4 regions of the Chryseobacterium sp. KBW03 genome follow, and region 3 is predicted to be linked to each of the others. Evidence: riboswitches for the same ligand, from Rfam matches in the RefSeq annotation. Region 3 holds a riboswitch; each other region holds the start of a gene.
The links. Region 3 has a riboswitch for cobalamin ahead of DBR39_RS00640 (T9SS type A sorting domain-containing protein). Riboswitches for the same ligand answer to the same signal wherever they lie in the genome.

Region 1: linked by a shared signal. The riboswitch ahead of DBR39_RS08680 (TonB-dependent receptor plug domain-containing protein) and the one ahead of DBR39_RS00640 (T9SS type A sorting domain-containing protein) in region 3 are both predicted to bind cobalamin.
Region 2: linked by a shared signal. The riboswitch ahead of prpB (methylisocitrate lyase) and the one ahead of DBR39_RS00640 (T9SS type A sorting domain-containing protein) in region 3 are both predicted to bind cobalamin.
Region 4: linked by a shared signal. The riboswitch ahead of metE (5-methyltetrahydropteroyltriglutamate--homocysteine S-methyltransferase) and the one ahead of DBR39_RS00640 (T9SS type A sorting domain-containing protein) in region 3 are both predicted to bind cobalamin.

The regions. Positions count from the first base shown of each region.
Region 1 covers NZ_QAJO01000004.1:141,732-143,936, reverse strand. Annotated here, with positions in the region: gene DBR39_RS08685 (transporter) at 1-652, shown strand, start outside; cobalamin riboswitch at 745-932, shown strand; gene DBR39_RS08680 (TonB-dependent receptor plug domain-containing protein) at 1,041-2,205, shown strand, end outside.
Region 2 covers NZ_QAJO01000001.1:408,713-410,917, forward strand. Annotated here, with positions in the region: gene DBR39_RS01735 (hypothetical protein) at 1-62, opposite strand, end outside; cobalamin riboswitch at 311-502, shown strand; gene prpB (methylisocitrate lyase) at 948-1,856, shown strand; gene prpC (2-methylcitrate synthase) at 1,843-2,205, shown strand, end outside.
Region 3 covers NZ_QAJO01000001.1:165,041-167,245, forward strand. Annotated here, with positions in the region: gene DBR39_RS00635 (esterase-like activity of phytase family protein) at 1-664, opposite strand, end outside; cobalamin riboswitch at 900-1,094, shown strand; gene DBR39_RS00640 (T9SS type A sorting domain-containing protein) at 1,157-2,205, shown strand, end outside.
Region 4 covers NZ_QAJO01000003.1:94,028-96,232, forward strand. Annotated here, with positions in the region: gene DBR39_RS04340 (Lrp/AsnC family transcriptional regulator) at 1-321, opposite strand, end outside; cobalamin riboswitch at 517-702, shown strand; gene metE (5-methyltetrahydropteroyltriglutamate--homocysteine S-methyltransferase) at 878-2,205, shown strand, end outside.

The DNA.
Region 1 (2,205 bases), on a different contig from region 3:
TCCATTGACTAAAAAACTGAGTGTATATGCAAGTCTGCCTTTCCATTTCCATGAAAAGAAAACCTTACAGGGAGATATCAAAATCAATGGAATAGGGGATCTGAATCTGATGGGAATTTATCAGCTGATGAGCTCTAAAGATAATTTCCACCATCTGAGTGGAGGTTTAGGAGTGAAAATTCCTTTGGGAAAATTTGATGAAAAAGGAGTTTCCGGTGTTAATCCGAGTTTTCAGCTGGGAACCGGAAGCTGGGATTATCAGGCCGCTTTGAATTATAAGTTTCAGAAAAATAAAGTGGCGGTAATGGTCAATACAGACTATACGATCAAGACGGAGAATAAGAAAAATTACCGTTTTGGAAACCAATGGAACTATGCTGCGACAGGTTTTTATCAGGTTGCGGGATATGAAAAATCTATATTTTCTGTAAAAACGGGCGTTCAGGGAGAAGTGTATGCCCAGAATAAACAATTCGATGAAGCTTTACCCAATACTGCTGGAAGTGCGTTATATGGGAAACTAGGATTTGAAGCCTCTTATAAAAAACTGAGTTTGGGAAGTGAGATAATGCTTCCCATGTACACTCATCTGGCAGGAGGAGATATTGAAGCAAAATCGAGATTCAGTATTTTTCTGAATATTGGAATTTAAAGTGAAACCCTTAATAAAATGATGTTAAAGCTCCTTCGGGAGCTTTAATTGTTTATGAATCATGATTTTAATTGGGGGTTAGGAATAATTCTTTATCTTTGCCGAAATTTGGTGAGCCCTAAAAAGCTCTTAAAAGGGAATCCGGTGAAAATCCGGGACAGACCCGCTGCTGTAAGCTCCACACCAAGATTTTTGAAGAATATATCCACTGTTTTTTTTAATGGGAAGGATTTCAAAAATGGAGTAAGTCAGAAGACCTGCCAGAAAATAATCGTTTGACGCTTTCGTGGAATAAAGCTTAGGACATCAATGATTCTGTGCAGTGATAGCTGTGCTTTGTCGTTGTTTTCTTATATCCATTAGCGTCATCATTATCTTAAATGAGCTAATGGCAGCAAAACTAACTACTTCTACAATTCATAAAGCTGTTTTCACAATACTGGTGATAACATCTCAACTTTTGTTTTCTCAAACCAAGAAAAAAGATAGTCTGGAGGAAGAGACAATTAAAGGAATCAATCTTTACAAAAAGAATTTTAAAGAAATCCTTCCGGCACAAACCTTACAGGGCGAGCAGCTGGAAAGACTGAACAGCCACTCTGTTGCAGATGCTCTGCGGTATTTCTCCGGTGTTCAGATCAAAGACTATGGAGGGTTGGGTGGTTTGAAAACCATTAATATCCGAAGTATGGGAAGCCAGCACGTTGGTGTTTTCTATGATGGAATTCAACTGGGAAATGCCCAAAACGGACTGGTAGATCTGGGAAGATATTCTTTGGACGATCTGGAAGAAATATCATTGTATAACGGGCAGAAAAGTGAAATTTTCCAACCTGCAAAGGATTTCGGGTCTTCGGGATCTATCTATTTACAGCCGAAAACACCGGTATTTAAAGGAACAAGAAAAACCAATCTTGTGATCAGAGCAAAAAGTGCTTCTATTGATCTTTTCAACCCGTCATTCCGATTGGAACAGAAGATTTCAGACCGGGTTTCTGCCAGCTTCAGTGGAGAATTTATGCAGAGTGACGGAATTTACAGATTTCGGTATGCAAAGAAATATCCCGATGGCCAGCAGGCTTATGATACCATTGCAAAAAGACAGGATTCGGATATCAAAGCAAAACGTTTTGAAACTTCTCTCAACGGAACTTTAAATAACGGAAGCTGGAATATCAGAGGCTATGGTTATATTTCAGACCGTGGAATGCCGGCGCCTATTGTTAACGGTCGTTTTGGAGGCAGAGGCGCAAGGCTTTCCGATGAAAACTATTTCGTACAGGCTAACCTGAGAAAAAAGCTGTTTCCAAAATTTGAAACCCAGCTGAAGGCAAAATTTGCTTACGATTATACCCATTTCATGGATACGGTTCGTTCGCAGTCTATTATTTATACCGATAACACCTATATCCAACGAGAACTCTATCTTTCCTCATCCAATATCTATTCTATCACACCCAATTGGGATGTCAGCCTGAGTGGGGATTTTCAGTACAATAATCTGGATGCCAATCTGGATAATTTTTCTTATCCTACCCGTTACACCACATTGG
Region 2 (2,205 bases), 240 kb from region 3:
TCAAGTTCTACAGGAATCTCTCCCAAACCTAAGTTTTTTTTAAATTCTATAATGTCTATCATTAGTTAATTATGTCTAGTTAATAAAATTAGCAAAATGAAAAAAGAATAACAAATTTATTAACTATCTTTAATTTTCCGGTCATCTTTTATATCAATTTAACAATATAATCAATCCATTTATCCCATAAATAAACTCCATAATAACAACGTTTTCAACATATTAAATCAAAACAATTATTGATTACATAAAATATCTTTTTCGTTATTATAAAATACCTATATTTACCACCAAGGAGTTCTTAAAACCTTCTTTATCAACCGAAATTGGTTACACTTAGGTGTGCATTAAAAGGGAATCGTGTGCAAATCACGAACTGTCGCGCAACTGTAAGTAACACATAAAGTTTTTATCAATTGATATCCACTGTATATTTTTTATATGGGAAGGATGATAAAAACCGTTACAAGTCAGGAGACCTGCCTATTTCGCATTGACGATGCTTTCGCGATTTGAAGCTTACAGTCAGGTATGATACGTTATGGATATAGTGTGATAAAACTGTTTTGTCAATCTGTATTACTTTTTGAGATGGATTACGAGTGAGCATTAGGTTGTTCTCATTATTCCATGGCTCAAATTCGTATCCCCCTTTCCGTAATTTTTTTTCTAATAAAGCACCGCGAAGTTTACTGAGAACTTTTTATAAGGTTTAATCAATGTAAAAAGTTATAAGGTGTACCGAAACAATCTTAATTATTCATGCAGTAACAACAGCTCTATTTTACAGACCTGTACGGCAAGAACTTTGCAAAATTCTCAATATCAATGTGATTTTAAGATTACTAAAATCCTTTTCTACCCTTCCTTTTTTACTAATAAGATAAGCATTTACAGCTCTTCTTCTCATTCGCAAACAAATTTCAACTCAACAATAAAATATTATAATGACCAAAAATGAAAATTGGAAATCTCCCGGCATGAAATTCCGGGAGGCAATGGAAAAAGAAAATCCCCTTCAGATTGTTGGAGCCATTAATGCAAACCATGCATTATTGGCACAGCAGGCTGGCTTTAATGCTATTTATCTTTCAGGAGGAGGTGTTGCAGCAGGGTCTTTAGGAATTCCTGATTTAGGTATTACCACTCTGGATGATGTGCTCATAGATGTTCAGCGTATTACCAATATTTGTGATTTGCCACTTATGGTAGACATCGATACAGGTTTTGGGCCTTCCGCATTTAATGTCGCCAGAACTATTAAATCATTGATCAAAGCCGGAGCAGCAGCGGTACACATCGAAGATCAGGTGGGGGCAAAACGTTGTGGACATAGGCCAGGAAAAGAAATCGTAAGCAAAGAAGAAATGGTAGACCGTCTTAAGGCTGCTGCAGATGCCCGTACCGATGAAAGCTTTGTTATCGGCGCAAGAACAGATGCTTTTGCCAATGAAGGACTGGAAAAAACTTTAGAAAGAGCAATAGCCTATAAGGAAGCTGGTGCAGATTTCATTTTTGCTGAAGCAGTACCCGATTTAAGTTTTTATCAAAAATTTGTTGATGCTACCGGAATTCCTGTGCTTGCGAATATCACGGAATTTGGGATGATTAAAATGTACACGGTAGAAGAGCTAAAAAACGCAGGTGTTGGGCTCATCCTCTACCCTCTTTCTGCCTTCCGGGCTGCTAATAAAGCGGCACAAAATGTATACAATCATATTCGCAAAGACGGAACACAGGCCAACGTACTGGATACTATGCAAACAAGAGAAGAACTCTATCACAGTATCGGCTACCACGATTATGAACAAAAATTAGATAATCTTTTTAAACAAAATACTCATGTCAACGAATAGCGAACCAACATTTAAACCTAAAAAAAGTGTAGCCCTTTCCGGGGTTACAGCAGGCAATACCGCTCTTTGCAGTGTCGGGAAAAGCGGAAATGACCTCCATTACAGAGGTTACGATATTTTGGATCTTGCAGAAAAAACACAATTTGAAGAGGTGGCTTACCTTCTTATTTATGGCCAGTTACCTACAGAAGCACAGTTGAAAAACTATAAAGCCAAATTAAAATCTTTGAGAGGTCTTCCTCATTCTGTAAGAAATATCTTAAAAAGTATTCCGGCAGCGGCACACCCAATGGATGTTATGCGCTCAATGGTTTCAGCGGTTGGTAGTATTCAGCCTGAAAAAGATGAC
Region 3 (2,205 bases):
TAGCAAGTCCTTCCATTCCTCTGTTAGCCCTTCTTTTGGCCAAAACTGCAGGTAATTTTCTTGTTCCTGTATTTACACCTATCGGGCTTATTCTTTCCATTTCTACTCCATCTGCGCTGTAATGCACGATATGCGGACCATATTCATCAGAAACCCAGAATGTACCGTCAGCCGCCGCAACAATACTTTCACTGTCCAGTCCATATTTATCAGTACCCAGAACATTTCCGGAAGCATCGTAGGCTATTTCTCCTGTGCTTCCCATTCCTACAGGGTTTGGTAAGCCTGTAATAGGCTGTCCCGATGGATTTTTAAGCTTAATATATTTGATTACCTCTACATTTCTGTCAGCATTGATTTTAAAATGCATAATGGTAGGCGTAAAGTCAGGGGTTAAGAATTTTTTTCCATTCTGGAAGTCCGTGTTGGGTCCCCTATCTGTAATGACGTAAAATTCGCCTTTTCTCGTAGGGTGAGCCGCAGCTCCGGAACCAAATCCGCCATTGATAACATCTACTCCGTTTATCGTAGCCAATTTGGTAAATGGAAACTCCTGAGGGAGTTTAGAATAATTAATATCCTGGTTAATCATTGTGGTATCATCATCACTTTTACATGAAGCCAATACTGCCAGCACTACAACAGACAATAGTAATTTTTTCATATTCACTTTTATGGCTGCGAAAGTATAAATTGATTATAAACTGATCTTGAATATAATGATAATTGTGTTTTAACAATAGAACCTTAAAATGAATTGAATATAAACAGAAAAATAATGAATTTTAAAATAAAACACTAATGATTCAATCCAATCATTAATTAATATGAAAATCAACTTTTTAAGAATAGTTAAAAAAAGATAACTCACAAAACGGACTCACCTATTTATATGATATATTTGCAGCATTTTTTAAGGCTGAACAATGTTCATTAATAGGGAATCAAGTGAGAATAATATTCAAATCTTGGGCTGTACCCGCAACTGTAAACTGTTTAAACTTACCGCACAATAATATCCACTGGATCTGAAAATCCGGGAAGGAAGCTGTAAGATGTGAGCCAGGAGACCTGCCTTAAGATACGGACTTCAGAGAAAGATTTGTTTTTCCTCTGGAGATAAGTTTCGGGAATAAAACTTTAATTAAATTATATCATGAGAAAAATCTATCTTTTTTTCTTACTGCTTTGTATGCAGTTATTGTCGGCCCAATTCACAGAAAACGACATCAAATTTTGGGTAGGAACCGGTTCTAAAAAGGCCTATTTCATTGCAGATTTTAATGACAACACCACTCCCAATTCTTATGCGTGGGGATATCGTTTTGATGGCAATGGTCTAGTGATGGAAGATCTTATCAATGCAATTGTGGCCGCAGAATCCAAAATGCAGGTCGACATTCCTACAGGATATCTTTCTATTCTGAATTATAATCATCATACCTCCACTACTGATGATAGCTGGATAACATGGTCTGGATCCAGCGCATCAAATATGACATGGAACAATGGTGTAGGGTATACTCCTTTGGTTGACGGAAAATGGTATGGAGTGTCATACGGTCTTGATCATTACGATACCCCTCCCTCTCCTCCCGTTGCAGCTTACAGCTCTACATGGTATACTCCATCTCAGGTTACCAACTGGATTGGAACAGGAAGCAATACAAGCCTTATCGTAATCGATTTCGGAACTGATAATGCCAACGGAAGTGCCAATTCTTTTGTTTTTGGAATAAAATATAACGGAAGTATAACAGCTGAACAGGCTTTACAACTGATCCAGTCACAGACTTCCTATTTTAATGTTGCATCCGCGAATAATCAGATTTCCAATTTATCATTGAATTCATTCACCGGGAACGCTTCCGGATCAGACAGCTGGAAGTTATATAAAGGAAAAGATTTGTCGAGCTGGCAAACAAAAACCAACCTTTCTCAGATTCAGTTGAGCAACAACGACTGGCTGGGATTGAGTTTTGGACAGAGAAGACCGTTTACCCCTACTGAAGCATTTAATGCAACACTGGGAACGTCCGATGTGAATAAGAAAAAATTCAGTATTTATCCTAATCCGGCAAGTGATTTCATTCAGATTGAAACTGCTGAGAAACTGAAAGAAGTGAATATTTATTCTGCCACAGGACAGAAGGTAATGACTTCTCAGGAAGCAAAGATTAGTATCCAGTCTTTAACTTCAGGGGT
Region 4 (2,205 bases), on a different contig from region 3:
AAAGTCAAAATCTCCGGAAATATTATAGCACTCAGCAACTTCCTCAATTTCTAAAATTTCTTTTACAAAATCATAGCCTACAGACCTGTCGTGAATTTTTAGTTTGATCTGACAGAAAACGGTAAACCCACGGTTGAGCTTTTCAGCATCAAGAACAGCAGCATATCTTTTTACAAATCCGTCCTGTTCCAGTCTTTTTACCCTTTCAAAAACCGGCGAAGTAGAAAGGTTTACTTCTTTTGCCAGTTCTTTTACGGTCAGTTTTGCATTTTTCTGGAGCAGCCTGAGCAGCTGTACATCCTTATCATCGAGTTGTTCCACAGAATATTATTCTTTTATAGTATTAAAACAGTCAAATTTACAGAATTATATGCTTTAATTTTATTTTTCAAAAGATTAATTTGCTTAATTAATTTACTTTGATTGTGTTTTTATTCTGTATTATTAATTTTACACAAAATTAAAAACTTTTACTGATGGCGATTGTTATCAATAAAAGTACAGTTCTTTAAAGATACTTCATCAAACAGGAAAGGTTTTACGTAAGGTAAATTAATAGGGAATCGTGTGAGAATCACGAGCTGTCGCGCAACTGTAAGTAACACACCAAAGGTTTCTGTCCTTGCATATCCACTGCCAAAGCGGGAAGGATGACAGAAGCTGTTACAAGTCAGGAGACCTGCCTTTACTGAATTGACAATGCTTTCGCGGTCTGAAGCTTTTGGGTCATACAGATGATATATCGGATAATGCATTTTTTCGTGTGAGAGAAATTGTACCGTTCGCTATATTACTATTTTCCAAAAACTCTTTACCCAAAGCATTATGAAACATTTTAAAGGGCTTTATCATTAAGTTTAATTAAAAAGTTTAAAAAATGCAAACTCACATTCTGGGCTATCCGCGTATTGGTAGCAAAAGAGAACTCAAAAAAGCCTGCGAGCAATATTGGTCAGGTAAAATTCTTCTGGAAGAACTTCTGAATACAGGCAGAACTATCTGTAACCAAAACTGGAATATTCAGAAAGAAGCAGGAATTGATCTTATTCCGTGTAATGATTTCTCATATTATGATCAGGTATTGGACATGAGCCTTGTAGTAGGAGCAATCCCGGCACGTTATCATGAAGTGGTGCTGAAAAAGAATAATTCTGAACTGGATCTTTATTTTGCCATGGCAAGAGGATATCAGAAAGAAGGATTGGATATCACAGCAATGGAAATGACCAAGTGGTTTGACACCAATTATCACTATATCGTTCCCGAATTTTATAAAAACCAACAGTTTAAGCTAAGCTCGGATAAAATTTTCAATGAATTTGCAGGAGCAAAACAGGCGGGAATCAACGCAAAACCAGTTATTATCGGACTTGTTTCTTATCTTCTTTTAGGAAAAGAAAAAGAAGAAGGATTTGATAAACTGGATCTGGCTGGAAATCTTCTTCCCGTATACACAGAGATCTTAACCAAGCTTCAGGAGCAGGGCGCAGAATGGATTCAGTTTGACGAACCTTTTCTGGCGTTGGATTTAACGGAGAAAGCGAAAGAAACTTATCATTTTGTTTATTCTGAAATAAGAAAACGTTTCCCGAAACTGAAATTTATTGTTGCTGCATATTTTGACGGATTGAAAGATAATGTATCGCTTGCTGCTTCACTTCCTGTGGATGTACTGCATATCGATCTTGTAAGAAATCCTGAGCAGTTGGATGATATTCTGAATGGTATTCCGGAAAGCTTAAGTCTTTCATTAGGAGTGGTGGATGGAAGAAATATCTGGAAAAATGATTATGAAAAGTCATTGTCCTTCATCAAAAAAGCTGTTGAAAAATTAGGATCTGAAAGGATTTTAATTGCTCCATCTTGTTCATTGCTTCACTCACCTTGTGATCTGGATTTTGAAACCCATCTGAATGCTGAGATTAAAAACTGGCTGGCTTTCGCCAAACAGAAAGTAGAAGAAGTAGTAACGCTTAAAGAGCTGGCTTCCGGAACAGAAAATGAACAGATTCTTGCAACATTTGAAGACAATAAAAAAGCAATTGCAAGCAGAAGAACGTCGTCTCTTATTCATAATGATAAAGTGAAGCAAAGGGCCCATGCTGTCACTGAAAAGGATGCTCAAAGAATAAATACATTCAAAATCCGTAAAGAAGAACAGCAAAAAGAATTACAGCTTCCTTTATTCCCAACGACAACAATCGG